One region of the Ruegeria sp. BF7 genome, then DNA from elsewhere that is predicted to be linked to it. Evidence: riboswitches for the same ligand, from Rfam matches in the RefSeq annotation. Region 1 holds a riboswitch; each other region holds the start of a gene.
The links. Region 1 has a riboswitch for cobalamin ahead of ACR0IK_RS00320 (DUF1636 family protein). Riboswitches for the same ligand answer to the same signal wherever they lie in the genome.
Positions count from the first base shown of each region.

Region 2: it holds a riboswitch for cobalamin, as region 1 does, so the genes downstream of both, ACR0IK_RS09320 (DUF1636 family protein) here and ACR0IK_RS00320 (DUF1636 family protein) in region 1, are expected to answer to the same signal.
Region 3: it holds a riboswitch for cobalamin, as region 1 does, so the genes downstream of both, ACR0IK_RS21445 (hypothetical protein) here and ACR0IK_RS00320 (DUF1636 family protein) in region 1, are expected to answer to the same signal.

Region 1 is NZ_JBQFTM010000001.1:64,181-70,384, reverse strand. It holds gene ACR0IK_RS00330 (NAD(P)-dependent oxidoreductase) at 1-829, opposite strand, end outside; gene ACR0IK_RS00325 (LysR substrate-binding domain-containing protein) at 933-1,817, shown strand; cobalamin riboswitch at 1,890-2,098, shown strand; gene ACR0IK_RS00320 (DUF1636 family protein) at 2,193-2,573, shown strand; gene cobW (cobalamin biosynthesis protein CobW) at 2,570-3,625, shown strand; gene cobN (cobaltochelatase subunit CobN) at 3,629-6,204, shown strand, end outside.
Region 2 is NZ_JBQFTM010000003.1:162,184-168,387, forward strand. It holds gene ACR0IK_RS09290 (energy transducer TonB family protein) at 1-613, opposite strand, end outside; gene ACR0IK_RS09295 (ExbD/TolR family protein) at 610-987, opposite strand; gene ACR0IK_RS09300 (biopolymer transporter ExbD) at 984-1,310, opposite strand; gene ACR0IK_RS09305 (MotA/TolQ/ExbB proton channel family protein) at 1,342-2,007, opposite strand; gene ACR0IK_RS09310 (hypothetical protein) at 2,004-2,432, opposite strand; gene ACR0IK_RS09315 (DUF3299 domain-containing protein) at 2,984-3,748, opposite strand; cobalamin riboswitch at 3,891-4,090, shown strand; gene ACR0IK_RS09320 (DUF1636 family protein) at 4,185-4,541, shown strand; gene ACR0IK_RS09325 (ABC transporter ATP-binding protein) at 4,538-5,323, shown strand; gene ACR0IK_RS09330 (ABC transporter substrate-binding protein) at 5,343-6,204, shown strand, end outside.
Region 3 is NZ_JBQFTM010000018.1:5,746-11,949, forward strand. It holds gene recR (recombination mediator RecR) at 361-954, opposite strand; gene ACR0IK_RS21425 (YbaB/EbfC family nucleoid-associated protein) at 1,019-1,363, opposite strand; gene ACR0IK_RS21430 (hypothetical protein) at 1,377-1,748, opposite strand; gene ACR0IK_RS21435 (DNA polymerase III subunit gamma/tau) at 1,752-3,503, opposite strand; gene ACR0IK_RS21440 (protein-tyrosine phosphatase family protein) at 3,637-4,140, shown strand; gene ACR0IK_RS21445 (hypothetical protein) at 4,142-4,549, opposite strand; cobalamin riboswitch at 4,631-4,852, opposite strand; gene ACR0IK_RS21450 (alpha/beta hydrolase family protein) at 4,994-5,851, shown strand; RNA gene ffs (signal recognition particle sRNA small type) at 5,891-5,989, opposite strand; gene ACR0IK_RS21460 (bifunctional 2',3'-cyclic-nucleotide 2'-phosphodiesterase/3'-nucleotidase) at 6,029-6,204, opposite strand, start outside.

The sequences.
Region 1 (6,204 bases):
TGTTCGGAGACAGTTCTCGTTCGCCAAAACGGGCGATGCCATCGTCGAAGATGCGGATCATCACCGGGTTGATTTCCAGCGGCACTCCGGCCCGATCGGCCACGTCCTGGAACAACCCGATATCCTTTTTGACAAGGTCCATCGTGAATGAGATATCGCGCGATCCGTTCAGGATGACCTGGCTTTCGGTTTCATGCACGAAGGATGTACCGGAGGAAATCTTGATCGCCTCATAGGTGGTGTTGAGGTCCATCCCGGCAGCCTTGGCGGTCACCAGCGCCTCGGCACAGGTGATCAGGTTGGCGGTGGCCAGATAATTCGTCAGCACCTTCAGGACCGAGGCCGAACCTAATTCCCCGGTGTGCAGAACTCGCCGTCCCATCGTGGTTAGAAACGGCAAAATCCGCTCGAATGTTTCGCGGTCGCACCCTGCGAAGATCGAAATGTTGCCGGTCGCCGCCCGGTGGCACCCGCCGGACACCGGGCAATCGACCGCGGCGCCTCCGCGTTCGACCACCATCGCGCCGAGTCGCATAACCTCAGTCTCATCGGTGGTCGACATCTCCATCCAGATTTTGCCCGGAGCGACCTCGGGCAGCATCTCTTTCATCACGGTGTCCGAGGCGGCCGGGGACGGCAGACAAGTAATGACTGCATCACAATCCCGCATCATCTGCGCCGGGCTTTCGGCAGCTTTGGCGCCTTTGGCCACGTATTCGGCCACCAGATCGGGGGTGAGGTCATGGACCGTCAAGTCAATTCCGTTGCGCAGCAGTGAGCCGGACAGCTTGCCGCCGACATTACCCAAACCGATGAATCCGACTTTCATTTCACCCTCCCGAAGGTCGCCGTTTGTGCCGAGTATCCCTATTGCCTGTCGGAAACGAAAATGAATAATAATACGCGATATAGGTAAAAATTTTTGGTGGTAAATGGATCGCCTTCCAAATCCCGTTTGGCTGCGCAGCTTCGAATCCGCTACGCGCCATCTGAATTTCACCACAACCGCGCGTGAACTTGGCCTGACGCAAACAGCCGTTTCACTGCACATTCGGTCCCTTGAGGCCGAGTTGGGTCAAAAGCTGTTCACACGAAATGCACGGCGTCTGGAACTGACCGAGCTGGGGCAGTCTTATTCGCTGACGGTTCGGCGCGCTTTGGCCGACATTGCGCTGTCGACCAACAGTCTGTTTGGCCCGGCCTCGCGCCAGACCCTGACGATCCGGGCGGCAATTTCGACCGCGACCTATTGGTTGGCTGCCGAGCTGCCTGACTTCTCCGCGCAGCATCCGGGTATTCCGGTCCGACTTGTCTCTCACATCTGGAACGATAGTGGGACGCCCGGCGATGTGGATGTGGAAATCCGGCTGGGTTATGGCGACTGGCCGGGGGTGCGATCCCAAAAACTCACCGACGAAAAGCTAGTCCCGGTCTGTCGGGCTGGGGACGACTCAGCGAAACTGATCACCCTGCCAAACGGGCCACTGATTCACATCCTTGGATACGAGGACAACTGGGCGCGGTATCTTCAGGCCAACGGCATAGCGCCGCCCGACCAGCCGCCTCGGCATTCTGTGGACACCACGGTGGCAGCGCTGCAACTAGTGATGGCCGGTGCAGGATATGCCACGATCCTTGAACGGTTCGCAAAAAACGCAATTCGGCAAGGCGCACCGATTGCGATTGCGGGTCCGGCGATTCCCTTTGCCCAGTCGCATTATCTGGTCAGCGCTCAACGGGCCGCGCAATCCACGGCAGCGGCGGGTTTGTTTTGCGCGTGGTTGCAGGACCGGCTGGTGGCGGATGCCGCGGATTGACACAAGCTGGTCGCTTTTCTGTTCTATGGGGTTTCTACCCCTGTCTCGCGCTTGACAAGGCCCCTGCCCGTGCCGCATGTCGCTTGCGTTGGTGTCCATCCCAGGATGGATGAAAAGGGAATGCGTCAACGGCCATCCGTCAAACGCAGCCGCCCCCGCGACCGTGACCGGAGAGGGTGCCCATAGCCACTGGCCAAATTGGCCGGGAAGGCGGGACATCCGACAGAGGCCCGCCTCTGACATCCGCAAGCCGGGAGACCTGCCAGCACGCGAAGATGAAACCGGGCGGGGTGTTCCGGTGTCGGGTCCATGTTGCGACACGTGGCCCGCATGAAACCCCGTCCCCCGCAAGGAGGATTTGGGGGGATGAGAGACATGACCGAGACCGCACCTGTTGAGCTGCTGGTCTGTACCACGTGCCGCCGTGGCCTGCCTGCCGAGGACGACGCGCAACGGCCCGGCACCTTGCTTCATAAAGCGCTGGAACAAGCGGAACTGCCCGAGGGCATCACGCTGAAAGCCGTGGAATGCCTGTCGAACTGTGATGAAGGTTGTTCCATCGTGCTGCGCGGCGGGCTGGAACGTTGGACCTTTGTCTATGAACACCTCAACGAAAACGACCATGTCGAAACCATTGTCGAAGGTGCCACCAAGTACCTCGCGACCGAGGACGGCCTGGTCAAATGGCGCGAACGCCCCGAACATTTCCGCAAAAACTGTGCGGCCCGCATTCCCCCGATTGGAGCCCTGAAATGAGCAATCTCGAAAAACTCCCCGTCACTGTGATCACCGGCTTTCTGGGCTCGGGCAAGACTACGCTGGTCAAACACCTGATGCAGAACCCGCAGGGCAAGCGTCTTGCCGTTGTGGTCAACGAGTTTGGCGATGTGGGCGTAGATGGCGATATACTGAAATCCTGCGCCATCCCGGATTGCCCAGCGGAAAACATCATGGAACTGGCCAACGGCTGCATCTGCTGCACCGTAGCCGATGATTTCATTCCCACTATCGAGGCGCTGATGGCGCTGGAGCCGCGCCCCGATCACATCCTGATCGAAACGTCCGGTCTTGCTCTGCCCAAGCCGCTGCTGAAGGCCTTTGACTGGCCCGACATCCGCTCCAAAATCACCGTGGATGGCGTGATCGCTCTGGCAGATGCCGAGGCCGTCGCCGCCGGTCGTTTTGCCCCTAGTGTCGAGGCCGTTGATGCCCAGCGCCTGGCCGATGACTCGATCGATCACGAAACGCCCCTGTCCGAAGTGTTCGAGGACCAGATTTCGTGTGCCGATATCATCTTGCTGACCAAGCCTGATCTGGCGGGTCCCGAAGGTGTGGCTAAGGCCAAAGAGATCATCGCCGCCGAGGCGCCGCGCCCCCTGCCCGTCGTCGAAGTGGCCGAAGGTGTAGTGGATGTCCGCGTTGTGCTGGGTTTGGAAGCAGCAGCCGAGGACGACATGGACGCCCGCCCATCGCATCACGACGGCCATCACGACCACGAGCATGACGACTTCGAAAGTATCATCGTCGAACTGCCGGAACAAACCGATCCCGCCGATCTGGTCGCCAAGATCGAACGTATGGCCACCGAACTGAACATCCTGCGCGTCAAAGGCTACGCCGCTGTTCAGGGCAAACCGATGCGCTTGCTGGTGCAGGCCGTTGGCGCCCGCGTCCGTCACCAGTACGACCGCCCCTGGGAACCCGGCGAGGATCGTCGCTCGCGTCTGGTGGTCATTGCCGAGCATGACGACATCAAAGAAACCGCAATCCGCGATATCCTCGTGGGTGTGACCGAGGCCGCCGAGTAAGCCATGCACGTCGTCTTCCGCGAAAGCCACGGGTTAGAAGAAACCGAGCCCCCGACCGATCTGGGCCAAAGCCCGGCGGATCTGGTTGTGCTGTCCTTTTCCGACAGCGACCTTGGTGCTTTCGCGGCGGGCTGGCATCGTGGTGGCGGTCCCGAGGGGCGGATGCCGACGATGCGGCTGGCCAACCTGACGGCGCTGAAACACCCTCTGTCTGTCGACACATATGTTGAACAAACTCTGGAGGGTGCAAAGGGCATCCTGATCCGCCTGATCGGCGGTGTTCCTTATTGGTCTTACGGCTTGCAGCAGGTTCTGGCGCTGGCGCAGGCCAAAGGCATCGCGCTGGCCGTTCTGCCTGCGGATGGGCGTGAGGACACGCGACTGGATGATTACTCCACCCTACCGGTCTCGACCCTGCGCCGCTTGGCGCATCTGTGTGACACTGGCGGCGAGGTTGCAGCACAGGCTGCGCTGGCGCAAATGGCGCTGGCAGCGGGTCTTTATGCCGGCCCGGTGATGGGCGCAAAGACCTTACCCGACTGCGGCGTCTGGTGCCCGGACCGCGGCGTGATCCCGGTGGATATAGCGTTCACAAGCAATGCGAGACGTATCCTCGTCACCTTCTACCGCGCCTATCTGACATCGGCCGACACTGCTCCGGTCGCCGCCCTGATCCGCAGCCTACGGGACCGGGGACTGGATGCGATTGGCCTGTTCGCTCCTTCGTTGAAAGCGCCAACCGCCGCTGAATGGCTGCGTGAACAGGTCGTTGTATCGGAGCCCTCAGCGATCATCAACGCCACCTCTTTCTCGGGCAAAGGCGCATCGGGCACTTCGCCCTTGGACGCGGCAAACGTGCCGGTGTTTCAGGTCGCCCTCGCCACCTCGCGCCGCAAAGCGTGGGCCGAAGCGGAACGGGGCCTGTCGCCTGCCGACCTTGCCATGCATGTGGTACTGCCCGAGGTGGACGGCCGGATTTCGGCCGGCATTGCCTCGTTCAAGGAACCCGGCAAGCGCGATCCGCATCTGGAATATTCCCGTTTCGCCCATCGTGCCGAGCCTGAGCGGATCGAAGCCATTGTCGACCGCGTCACCGGCTGGTTGAACCTGCACGACAAGCCCAAAGCGGATCAGGTTCCCGCACTGGTGCTGTCCACCTACCCCGGCAAGAACTGGCAGATGGCCCATGCGGTTGGCCTCGACGCGCTGGCTTCAGCCGAAGCAATGCTGTCTGATCTTCAGGGCGAAGGTTATGACACCGCGCCCGCGGAACCGATTGCCCAAACCCTGCTGGACGCCCGCATTTCTTGGTCACTGGAAGACTATCGCGCCGCGTTGACCGACCTGCCGGAACAACTGCGTGCGGACCTGCAAACAGTGTGGGCCGCCCCTGAGGGCGACCCGGCCTTCGCCAATGGTGCGTTCCACTTTACCGCTCTGCAGCGCGGCAAGGCGCTGGTCGCGCTGCAACCGGAGCGCGGCACGCCCGAGTTGCGCGATGACGACTATCATGACCTCTCACGCACTCCACGCCACGGCTATGTGGCCTTCTATCTCTGGCTCCGCAAAGGATTGGGTGCGGATGCTCTGATCCATATCGGTGCGCATGGGACACTGGAATGGCTTCCGGGCAAATCGGTCGCCTTGTCCGCCGATTGCTGGCCCGAGGCGCTGATCCGCGATCTGCCGGTGATTTACCCCTTCATTGTCAACGACCCCGGCGAGGCCGCGCAGGCCAAGCGCCGGATCGGCGCGGTCACACTGGGTCACATCCCGCCTCCGATGAAGGAAAGCGGCACGCCGGACCGGATGGTGCGACTGGAATCGCTGCTGGATGAGTTTTCGAACGCCGACGGTCTGGACCCCAAGCGCCGCGACCGGCTGCAGGAAGACATCCGCGACGAGGCGCAAGCTATCGGACTGGAAAGCGACCTTGGCCTCGATCAGGCCACCTGCACCGCCGAGGCAATCACCCGCATCGACCGCTTTGTCTGCGATATCAAGGAAAGCCAGTTCGGTGACGGTCTGCACATCTTTGGCCGTGTGCCCGAGGTGACCGGCAATTTCGACCCCGCGCCCTCGGCCCACGCAGAGCGCAACGCTCTGATTGACGCGCTGGCCGGCAAACGGATCGAGGCCGGGCCGTCGGGCTCTCCCTATCGGGGGCGGTCGGACGTGCTGCCCACCGGGCGGAACCTCTATACCACCGACCCGCGCTCGGTGCCGACCCGCGCCGCCTATGCCCAAGGCGTGAAACTGGCCGAAGAACTGGTCCGGCGACACCTGCAGGAGGAAGGCGATTACCCCAAGGGCCTGATCGTCGATCTATGGGGCTCGGCCACCATGCGCACGGCGGGTGAGGAATTCGCCATGGCGCTGCACCTGCTGGGCGTGAAACCGGTCTGGGACAAGGGGTCCGAGCGGGTCTCGGGCATCGAGGTGCTGCCGATCACCGACCTGAGCCGCCCGCGTCTAGACGTGACCTTGCGCGTCTCGGGTTTGTTCCGCGATGTGTTCCCGACGCTCTCGGCACTGTTCGGTCAGGCGGTAAGGGCGCTGTCAGAACGCGATGAAGCGTC
Region 2 (6,204 bases), on a different contig from region 1:
TTTCACTTTCAGAAGGCACGGCCGGCGCAACCGAGGGCACGGGGTTTTCTGCTGGCTCCGGCAGGGCCGCGATCTGCTCGGCCTCGGTGGGTTCAGGTGCCGCCGGGGTTTCCTCTGCCGGTTCCGTGGCCTCGGGGCGGCCTTCGGGCGCTTCGGCAACCTCCGCTTCCTCGACCGGCGGAGTCTCCTCCACATCATCGCTGGCAGATTTGTCGCCATCCGCGGTGTCCTGAGTTTCGGGAGCCTCGGCCTCGACCGGCTCGGGCGCGACAGGCTGCAGGATTTCGGACGTGCCAGTGTCGGGGGAAAAAGTTTTCTGCGGGTCGTCCGAGGCCACATGCACCTCGGTGGTCGGAATCTCAGCAGGTTCGGGCGCGGGTTCCGGGGGGTCCTCCACAGCGGGCTCGGGGGCCTCGGGCGGTTCGGGTTCAACCGGTTCGGCGATGGTGTCCACAAGGTCTTCGAAACTGTTGCTCAGCTCGACTGAATCCCTTCGACCATCGTCAGCCGACTGTTGCGTCAATCTGGGTGCGGTCAGGCTCAGCCCCATCAGGTGCAAAAACAGAGAGAGCAGCGCGGCAAGGGCCGCGATGACGACCGACCCCCGGATCATTCCAGCGCCTTCTCGGTCACGACAAAGACGGATGCCGCACCCAAACGGCGCAGCTCTCCGGTCACTTCGATCAGCCGCGCGCCCGAGGCTTCGCGATCCGGCACGATCCGCACCGGCCCGGGGTCGCGCCCGGCCATATATGTTGTCGGCTCTATCGGCGCTCCGCGAAAGCTGAGCGTGCCGTCCTGGTGCAGCACCAACGCGTCCGGCGGCTCGCGCCCGTCCAATTCAGAGGTGTCGACCAGATCCAGATCGGGGTCCAGCGGCGTGGCCACCGTGCCCGCGATCAGAAAGAAGATCAGCATCAAAAACACGACATTGATCAGCGCAATGGTCGAGTCGCGTTTGCGGCGGGGGCGGCTATAGCGGATCATTCCAGCACCAGCACGCTCAGGCCCTCGCGCCCGCGCAACAGAACTAGAAGATCCACCAGCCGTTGCGCCGTGGTGTCAGGATCGAGGCTGACAAGCACCTGCCCGGTGGTTACCTGCGCCGTCAATTCCTCCAGCGTCACGGGTGCGCCATTCAGCACCAGTCGCTCAGCCCCTATTTGGACAAAGGCGCGGTCTTGTGGCGTGTCCGTCGATGCGCCCCCCGTCGTGGCGTTGCTGAGCTCGATCTCACCGTATTTCGAAAAGGTCGAGGTCAGCATGAAGAACAGCAGCAGCAGAAAGATCACGTCGATGAGCGGTGTCATCGCCATGGGTCGTCTGACAAAGGGTGCGGGGTTACGCATGTCCGGGCGTGGCCGCCATGGGTTGCGCATCTTCGGCCAGCGGAATCGCCCGCCCCGGTACGAGAACCGTGCGCAGGGCTTTGTCGGCGAACACCCGTTCGCGCGCGGTGCGACTTTCGAACCAGGACAGCACCATCGAGGTCGGCATCGCCACCGCCAGACCCACAGCCGTTGTCACCAGTGCCACCCAGATGCCGCCCGCCAACAGCGACGGGTCAACCGAAGACCCAGCGGATTGCAGGCTGCGAAACGCTTCGATCATACCCAGAACAGTACCGAACAGACCCAGCAAAGGCGCCAGTTGCGCCACCGTATCCAGCGAGCGGAAACCGCGTTCCAGCCCGGCCAGCGCCAGCCCGGCCTCGGCATCCAGCCGTTGATCCAGGCCGGGCGCATCCGGCGCGTCCATCGCAACTTCGACCAGCGGCGCAAGATAGCTGTGGCTTTTGGCCAGACGCGCGCGGGCGGTCTGGTGATCACCGGCATCCCACGCTGCCAGCGCCTGCGACAACACACGGTGCCGTCCTACACCCGAAGCGGCAAATTGCCAGAGCTTGTAAAGCGTCACAGCAAGCGTCACCACGGACATGGCGATCAGGATGGCGACAACCGGCCCGCCAAGGGCCAGGATTTCGCGCAGGGCGTCAAGAAAACTCATCCCAAAAGCTCCACTTCTGTTCGGCTGTGCAAGGTTGGTGTCTGGTCGCAGATATCGCTGTCAGCACCTCCGACGGTGCAGCTGCTTACGCCATTGATCAGAACACGCCCGAGGTTTTCGCAGGTGATGCCTCGGATATCAAACTGACGCACCCGCGGGCGTTCTGCCGGCAGGTCCCGAAACCCGAAAAGAGTGATCCGTTCGAAAACACCCGCGGCATCGAATATAACCACCTGATAACTGGCACTGTCTATCGACGTTGTGGTTTGGTTTTCGACCAGAAAGGTCAGGCGGCAGGCGCTTTCGACCTCTTCCACCGCATTCAGCTCGACCATCAGGCCCGGCTCGACTTGCGTGGTTTCGGCCAGAGCCGCAACAGGCAGCGCACAGAGAATGGCGGCAAGGGCCGGACGGCGATACTTCATAGATGCGCTCCTGATCGTTCTACGCAGGCAGGACTTTGGCGGCGTTCCACCCGTCATATCTAAGACCACTGGGGCTCGAAAGGGTTGCCGACACCTTTGTGATAAAGGGCGATTTACAGCCCGTTCAACCCTGCCGTTTCATGACTTCCATCGCAAGTGCATGATATTGCGAAGGCTCCGGGTCGGGCTGATAGACTATCGCACAGGCCACCAGCCATTCCATCGCGTTCGACTTGACCCGATGTTCGGCGAAGATCGCGATGTTTCGGCGTTCGAATACCTGCGCATAGATGGGCCAATCGCCCTGTACAGCCGGGAATAGCGCACCAGCGGCATGCGCTGTTCGCCGCCCGCGAGGTCAACCTCTGCAAGGTTAATGGGTGTCATCAATACATCCAGCACCTCTGAAGAGGCTCAAATCGTCGTCACTTGTACACCTAAAAAGAAATCTCAGCGCACCCTGAGATTAAGGTTTTTCAAATCCCAAAGACGATCGGTTCTGTTCAGGAGGAAATCGGCAAGGCAGCCTGGGGGGCGATCCGGTGATCCCGTCACTCAGACGCCTTCTCCGCGCCGGTTTTGCTGTTGCCTGCAGAACGGAAGCGTTCGGCCGAGCTCTGCGTCCACTTCAGTCCGCCGCCCTGTGTTTCCAGGGTTTCGACACTGTCGGCCTCCAGCTGGAACGTCGCGCGCATGGGCATCAGCCCATCCACCACCATTGTGTTTTGTTCTGACGGATCGATGGTCAGCTTTCCGGTCAAACGAACCGGCTCGTGGACGTAACCGGGCTCCCAGTCGCCGTTCAGCCGTACCCGGATCATCTGATTGGGCGGCGGCGGCGGCAAGTGGCTGCACATACCGGGCTGAGGCACCAGATAAGCGATGGGGTGCCCATCCGCATCGGGCGGCGCCGGAATGGCAAACCCCGCCATCGTCACCGTTTGACCGTCGAATTCAGGGTTTCCGGCCGCACCGGCACGATCCCGGCGCTGGGCCACGACAAGTCGCTGGTCCAGCAGCCAGTCGATATCGATGCCGTCCGCAGCCAGGGCTTTCTCGGTTTCGACCAGAAGCTCCTGCCACTTCCGCCGCTCATCGGGGCTGCCCACTTCCTGACGCAGCCTGCCGCGCAGGCGCACGACGAAAATCAGATCGTCGAACTGCTCCGGGCTGAGATCGCGGTAGGGGTCCTCGAAGACCTGAACGGACGGGTCAGGCAATTCGGACCATTCCAGTTCAGCCCCCGGTGCCGCCAGCGCAGAAGAACCGCACAGGCTCAATGCCAGAATCGTTGCAAGGTGAAACCAATATCGCATGATCTGAGTCTATCTCCCTGCCGAGATCATTCCAGCCAGTTTTTGCGAACAACGTCCTTAACTGGCCACCCTTATGCCTCAGAGCTGGCCAGTAACGAACGAACAGGATGAAACTTTCATATTGACGCACTGGGCGATCTCGGGCAGTCAATCTGATGATGGTTCCCCCAATTGGGGATGAAAAGGGAATACGGTGAGGTCCGCTAACCGGCGCCAACTCCGTGACTGCCCCCGCAACTGTAAGCGGTGAGCGACGCCATAAATCCACTGGCCCACAGGCCGGGAAGGATGGCCAAGCCAAGACCCGCAAGTCAGGAGACCTGCCATCATGTTTTCAACCAACCCGGGGCGGGGCGTCCCGGAAGGAGGCAAAGTGACGAACGCGTTACGCTATTACATTGCCGCCACCTCGCTTCGGCAATAAGCGGAGTGGGCAATGGCAAACGACCCCCAACACTTCCTGCTGATTTGCGAGACCTGCAACGGCACGGACGCCGCGCATGCGATCGGAAAGGCGCTGACGCACCGGCTACCTTCCGGGTTTTCCATACGCATGGTTTCCTGCATGGCTGGTTGTGACCGACCGACAACCGTAGGCTTTCAGGCTGTTGGCAAAGCGCAATACCTGTTTGGTGACGTCAAATCCTCGCAGGACATTGATGCTCTGGCCCAGTTTGCGCGGCAATTCCAAGACAGTGGGGACGGCTGGACCAATGCTTCTGACCGTCCGCGTGCATTGTTCAACAAAACCTTGGCTCGTATGCCCCGTCTGAACGTGGAGGTGCACCCGTGACAAACTCAGCGTTTCTGATCGCGCGTGGCCTAGAATACTACGCACTCAACGGCGACGTCCTACTACAGGGAGCATCCTTCGAACTGGACAGGGGTGCGGTTTTGGCCATAGCCGGACCAAACGGGGCCGGGAAAACTACGCTTCTGAACCTTTTATGCGGTGCAGCTGAGATGGTTCTGGGGGACGTCCTTGTCGATGGGCGCAGCCTGAAACAGATGTCGTCCAAAGACCGTGCACGCATGATCGCCGTTGTCAGCCAGCAGGAGTTCCCGGACGGTCGGCTGCTGCTGCGAGACTATGTAGCGCTGGGTCAGATTCCGATCCGCTCAGACCGATCCACCGAAGACCACGCGGTCGAGCTTGATCGGATACTGGACCTGACCGGGCTGGGCTCACTGGCGGACAAGCGGATGGCCCTGCTGTCCGGCGGTGAACGCCAGCGCGCGCATATCGCCCGCGCCCTGGCGCAAAACCCGTCTCTGTTGTTTCTGGATGAACCCACCAACCATTTGGACCCGGACGCCAAGGGGAGAATGCTGTCGCTGGTGGCCGAACTGGGCATCACGGTGGTCATGATCGTGCACGATCTGGTCATGATCCCCGAGTTTGCCACCCACGTGGCGCTGATGAAATCCACGCGTCTGACCAGTTTCGGCCCCGTGGCCGAAGTGCTGACGCCCGCGCATGTGCGCGACACGTTTGGCGTCGATTATCTGTGTTTCCAGCATGAAGGCCGAGTGATCCCGGCACTGGATATCCGAAGAACCCCAGTTTCAAATTAACTTAAGGAAACTCTCCCCAATGAAACATATCTGGTCTGCGGCCCTGATCACCGCCATGGCAGGCAGCGCCTCCGCGCATGAGGTAACGATTGACAATTGCGGTGAACCGCTGGTTTTCGAATCTCAACCCGAAAGGCTGGTCGTTCATGACATGAACATGACCGACATGGCCTTTGCCCTTGGCCTGCAGGACAAGATCGTGGGCCTGACCGGCATCACCGGCTGGTACAAGACCAGCCCCGAATTCGACACCCTGCGCGGTAACATCCCCGAACTTGCGCCGAAATACCCGACCGTTGAAAATCTGGTTGCGGCTGAACCCGACCTGTTCTTCGCCGGTTGGTATTACGGCATGAAACCTGGCGGCGACGTGACACCCGACACTCTGGAGCCTTTTGGCATCAAGACCATGATCCTGACCGAAAGCTGCGTGCATCTGGACAAGGATCGCCCCGAAGCCAGCATGAATCTGTTGTTCGACGATGTGCTGCGTCTGGGCAAGGTCATGCATGTCGACGACAAGGCGGAAGCACTGGTCGGCGGCTGGAAAGAAGAACTGGCCGCGATCGAAGCACAGACCGCCGATCTGGCCAAACCGCGTGTCTTCCTGCTGGATGGCCCGGCAGACGCGCCCTTCACCGCCGGTAAATTCGCCATTCCCGATGCGATGATCGCGGCCGCCGGCGGCGAGAACGTCACCCATGACATGGACACCAGCTGGGGTCGCACCTCATGGGAGGCTGTTGCCGCATCCAACCCGGAATTCCTGGTGTTGCTGGACTACCAGACCGGCAATGGCGCGGGAGATACATTCAAGTTCCTGCAGGAGCATCCGGTAATGTCACAAACCGACGCCGTGAAGAACGAGCGCTGGATCGGCC
Region 3 (6,204 bases), on a different contig from region 1:
GATTGGAAACCCAGCGTACGAAGAAGTAGAGGCAGAAACTAGCGGCACACGAAGCCAGAAAAAAACCGGGCAACACTAGGAATGCCAGTCCTTCCATTCCGGTGCAATTCCTACAGCGACCCGTTTCTATAACGACGTAATGGATGGAAAGGCCGATCACCATCACAGTAAACTGCAGCCCCACTGCAATCTTGAGCCATTTCAGTTTTTCAAAGTAACCTAAGACCACTGCAAAAGCGGGCACCGCATATAACAGAAACAGGAAAGTGCTGAAAAGAAATTCGCTTATTATAACCATTGAGTTACCAGGTTTTTCTACCCTGAATGGACAGCAAGCGGAGATGTTTAGCAATAACGAACTCAAATTTCCTTCCGCGCCCTCAGCGCCGCCGTAATCGTCCCGTCATCCAGATAATCCAGCTCTCCGCCAATTGGCACGCCTTGCGCTAGTGAGGTTAAACGGACCTGCCCCTCCAGTTGATCGGCGATGTAGTGGGCGGTGGTCTGGCCGTCGACGGTGGCGTTCAGGGCGAGGATAATCTCGGTGATCCCTTCGGCTGTCACGCGGTCATTGAGGCGGGGGATGCGCAACTCGTCCGGGCCGACACCGTCCAGTGCCGACAATGTGCCGCCCAGAACGTGATAGCGGCCTTTGAAGACCCCGGCGCGCTCCATCGCCCAGAGGTCGGCGACGTCCTCGACCACGCACAGTTCTCCGGTCGCGCGGGCCTCGCTGTCGCAGATGTCACAGATGTCGGTGGTGCCGACATTGCCGCAGTTCAGGCATTCGCGGGCGGTAACGGCCACTTGCTGCATCGCGTCCGAAAGCGGCGTCAGCAGCAGGGCGCGTTTGCGGATCAGGTGCAGTACCGCGCGGCGGGCCGAACGCGGGCCGAGACCCGGCAGCTTGGCCATCAGGTCGATCAGGTTGTCGATTTCGCTGTTCGAACTCACTGCGGATGCTCCTGCAAAAGGGCCGGGCAGGGACGCCCGGCCGGTATTCCGTCAGGAGTGTCTATCAGAACGGCAGTTTGATGTCTGCGGGCAGACCCATGCTTTCGGTCAGTTTTGCCATCTCGGCCTGAGAGCGTTCCGCCGCCTTGGTCTGCGCGTCCTTTATGGCGGCCAGGATCAGGTCTTCGACCACCTCTTTGTCGTCGCCGTTGAAAATCGAAGGGTCGATGTCCAGACCCTTGAGTTCACCTTTGGCAGTTGCGGTTGCCTTGACCAGGCCGGCACCGGACTCACCGACGACCAAAAGGTTGTTCAGCTCTTCCTGCATTTCGGTCATCTTGGCTTGCAGGTCCTGCGCGGATTTCATCATCTTGGCCATGTCGCCGAGACCGCCTAAACCTTTGAGCATTGTTCTTTCTCCGTTAGTGGGTCCGCAAGAAGCGGACATAAACTGTGTGCAGCATCATTGCTCCACATAGCGCAATTGCGACGCCAATGAACAGGGTGGAATGTCCAATGCAGCCGATCTCCTGCGCTGTAAAACGTGGATCGTGCAGCAAGTCTTCGAAGAAAATGTGTTGTATACAGGTGGCCCATCCAAGGCAGGCGCAGATCGTGATCCAGATGTTGCCGGGCCAAATAGTAAAAACTGAGAGCGCGAGTAGAGCCAGGGAAACCGGAGACGCTGCAAGAATGATTGATACTTGAAGCGCGGTAACCGGTGTGCCGTCCCATTGTGGTCGGTAAAAATCACATGCATCTTGAAACAACAGGTCGGTTGAAGGGCCGTGCAACGGCTAGTCCTCTTCGAACGGGTTCCATTCGTCTTCGACCTCGGGCAGGGCTTCGGTTTCGACCTTTGCGGCGCGTTCCTCCGGTGTCTCGATCCGTTTAATGCGTGCTTTCGGGAATTGCATCAGCACGGCCTGAACCAAGGGATGCTGTTCGGCCTCGGCCTTCAGCGCCAGATCTGCGGCATCTCGAACCTCGGCAATGGTCGCAGCATCCCCGTCGGCGACGATGGACACCGCCCAGCGGTTTCCGGTCCACCGCTGTAGTGCTGATCCCAACCTTTGAGCCAGGTCTGTAGGAGCGTTATCTGTAGGTGTGAACTCGATCCGACCGGGTGAATAGGATACAAGCCGCACTCCGTTTTCAACCTCGACCAGCAGTTTTACGTCGCGGTTGGTCCGGATCAATTCGACGACATGGTCAAAGCTGGGATACCGTGCAAGGGCCGCTTGGATGTCCTGGGCCAGCGCGGCAGTTGGCGCTCCAGCGGGCCCGCGTGCGGTCGGGGTGTACGCAGGAGCAACAGGTTGAACAGGCGCGTGGGACGACACTGCGATACCGCCACCGGGGCCTCCGTTCGGCGGGGGCGACGGCGCGTCTTGCAGCCGTTTGATCAGTTCTTCCGGGCTCGGCAGGTCGGCCACATGGGTCAGGCGGATCACGGCCATTTCGGCGGCCATCATCGCATTTGGAGCCGCCGAGACTTCTTCGAGCGCTTTCAGCAGCATTTGCCACATCCGGGTCAGCACGCGCATAGGCAGGGCCTCAGCCATCTGTTGGCCGCGGGCGCGTTCGTCCGGGGATACGGTTGGGTCCTCGGCTGCATCCGGGGTGATCTTGACCACTGATACCCAGTGGGTGATCTCGGCAAGATCGCGCAGCACCGCCAGCGGATCTGCGCCTTCGGCGTATTGTGCGCTCAGTTCTGTCAGGGCGCCAGCGGCATCTCCGCGCAGGATCATGTCCATCAGGTCCAGCACCCGCCCGCGGTCGGCCAGTCCCAACATCGCACGCACTTGATCGGCGCTGGTTTCCCCGGCCCCGTGCGAGATCGCCTGATCCAGCAGCGAGGTTGCATCCCGGGCCGACCCTTCGGCCGCGCGCGTGATCAAGGCCAGCGCGTCTTCCGCGATCTGGGCATTCTCAGCCGCGGCGATCTTGCCAAGCAGGCCGATCATGTCCTCAGGTTCGATCCGGCGCAGGTCGAAGCGTTGACAACGGGATAGCACCGTTACCGGCACTTTGCGGATCTCGGTTGTGGCGAAGATGAATTTCACATGTTCAGGCGGTTCTTCAAGCGTCTTGAGCAGCGCGTTAAAGGCGCTGGTCGACAGCATGTGGACCTCGTCAATGATGTAAATCTTATAGCGCGCGCTGGCGGCGCGGTAACGAACGCTGTCGATGATCTCGCGGATGTCGTTGACGCCTGTGCGGCTGGCGGCGTCCATCTCCATCACGTCGACATGTCGGCCTTCCATGATGGCCACGCAATGTTCACACTGGCCGCAGGGTTCCGTGGTCGGCTTGCCCTGGCCATCGGGGCCGATGCAGTTCATGCCCTTGGCGATGATCCGCGCCGTGGTGGTCTTACCCGTGCCGCGAATGCCGGTCATGATGAAGGCCTGTGCGATCCGGTCGGCCTCGAACGCGTTTTTCAGCGTGCGAACCATCGCATCCTGACCGACGAGATCGGTAAAGGTTTCGGGGCGGTATTTGCGGGCAAGAACCTGATAGGCGGGGCTTGGCGTGTCGTTCATGTCTGCTCTGTCGGATTCGGTTCAGGAATGCAGCGTAGAGACCCCTGCCGCCCGCGTCCACCGCCGCTGTAGTCGAAATTCGGTTTGCAGGACAGTTTACGCATCGTAGAAACGTTCGCAGGAGGGCCACCTTTTGAGACTCTTTGCGATTCACGCCGTGCAGGTGGGAAATGGCACGGTTGCCCTTTCACCAATCCCGGGGCGCGGCGGCAACTACCTGCAGGATCTTCGTACCATCCGGGACTGGCAGCCGGATCTGGTGGTTTCCATGACCACTGAGGTTGAGATGCTGGAAGAAGGTGCCGCCGGATTCGGTGACGATCTTCGCGTCGCCGCCATCGGGTGGGCGCATCTGCCAGTCGCGGATTTTGGCGCGCCACCGCCAGAGGTTCGGGCCGCATGGGCCGAGGTCAGCGCAGCGGCGGCACAAGTCCTGTCCCGAGGAGGGCGGGTGTTGGTGCATTGCCGGGGTGGCTGTGGCCGGTCTGGCATGGTCGCTTTGCGCCTTATGGTCGAACAGGGCGAACAGCCCGAGGCAGCGCTGAAACGTCTGCGCGCCGTACGGGCCTGCGCCGTTGAAACCGACGGCCAGTTGCAATGGGCGGCGCAGGCGGCCAGCGCCCGAAAGGGCAGCTAGCTTAGAGCGCCGCGTGCTGCTCCGGTTGCGCAACCGGACTTGCGGCCAGCAATAAAACCTCGAGCATCGCGCAGGGCGGGCTGGCCATAACATCGGCGGGCAGAGAGCTGAACACATCCGCGAACATCATGTCGGCATACCTATCAAGTGAATCGGTGGAAACGTCGGACTCCGTGCCGCAAAAGATCCGAATCTGATCAGGCCGTGCGCAAAATCGGGCGGTGCAACCTTCGGGGCAATGGGTCAGTTCACTGCTGCCTTCGACCTGAAAATCGGGGGTTGTTGCAGGTGCGGCGGTCTCTATCGCCTGTGTAATGACACGCGCGACCCGTGCCAAAGCTGGGCAGGTCTTGCCGGTTCGCTGGCATACGGTGGCCGAGTATTCGTGGGTCTTTGTCTTCCAGATCATTGTGTGCCCTCCGCGCGTAGGAAGGGGCGTAGATCAGGTGTGACAGCATGCTGACGACCTGCCCGGACACCCCGCCCGAGTTTCGGTTTTGGTTCGATGGCAGGTCTCCTGACTTGCGGGTCATCGCGTTGCCGACCTTCCCAGCCTTTCGGCCAGTGGTATTTCGGCATTGCTCACCGCTTACAGTTGCGGGGGCAGTCGCGGCCTTGGTTCGTTCCGGTATAACCGGGGCAGAACCGCACCGTGTTCCCTTTTCATCTCGCCCAACGATCGGGGTCGAGAACCATCACGCCATCGCTAGCGGGTACGGGCGACCCGAGTCAAGCGGGCAATTTGCACGGCCAAGCGGACGTGTGGTCATGTACGGTCACTGTTGACTTGTGACGGGAAACACTGCGGACTGGAGAAAGTGAACCAATCGGTTCAAAATCCGGAGACCGAACCATGCTGGACACTGCACAAACCGATTCGACCGAGGACTTTCAGTTTCCGTCCGGCACGGGCTCCTTGTCGGCACGCCTTTATCTGCCAGCGTCCGCGCCCCGGGTGGCCGTGGTCATTCACGGTGCTACCGGCGTACCGAGAGATTATTACCAGCATTTTGCCCGCTGGCTGGCTGCCGAACGGGGGATGGCCTGTCTGACTTACGACTACAGCGATTTCGGCCATTCTCTGAACGGATCGCTGAAAGCATCACGGGTCAAGATGGCCGACTGGGCCTTGGTCGACATGCCCGCGGCCCGGGCTGAAATGCGGCGCAGGTTCCCCGATGCGCAGCAGTGGAGCATCGGACATTCAGTCGGCGGGATGCTGGGGCCGATTCAGCCCGACGTCGATCAGATCGACCGCATGATCTGCGTCTGTTCTGGCCCTGTAACGGTATCGGATCACCCCTGGCCGTATCGGGCGCTGGCTTTGCTGTTCTGGTATGGTCACGCTCCTTTGGCGGTGAAAGCCCTGGGGTACCTTCCTGGCAAGGCGCTGGGGTTCGGGGCGGACCTGCCGGCATCGGTATATTGGCAGTGGCGGCGGTGGTGCACCGCACCGCGCAACTACCTGCCCGAGATCGGGATCTCCTTGCCTGATGCGCGCTGGGCGCAGTCAGGGACGCCCGTGGACCTGTTTACCTTCGAGGATGATGATGTGGTGCCGCCCAATGCGGTGTGGCGATTGGCCGATCTGTACGGCCCAGATGCGCGCCGTCACCTGTTGTCACCCGGTGAATTTGGCTTGTCGGAAGTTGGGCACATCGGCGCTTTTGCCCGCCGCAACGCAGTCCTTTGGCCACGGCTGATTGCATGACTTCGCCGGTTCTGGCGCTTTACGTTTGCTACAGGGAGGAAGTGAGAGGTTGGACATCGACCCAAGCGGGGCTCGTTGTGGCTGCTTCCTTCCGGACCTGACCAGGTTGGCGAGGCGCTCGCCCGCGCCAACCTCTCAACGCACGATATAGGCAACAGACGCGGAAATGACAACCCGTCAGAGTGTCAAACGGATCAGCAGAAAGCCGTCATCGTCTGCACCGATCAGATGTGGGGTGTATTCCTCTAGTTCAGCAATGTGATCGCGGGCCTTCGGACCGGTTCTGAGCAAGGTTGTCGCGCCGGGAAATGGAGCAAACTGAAAGGCGCGGGGCGCTTTTTCCAGCGGGTCCC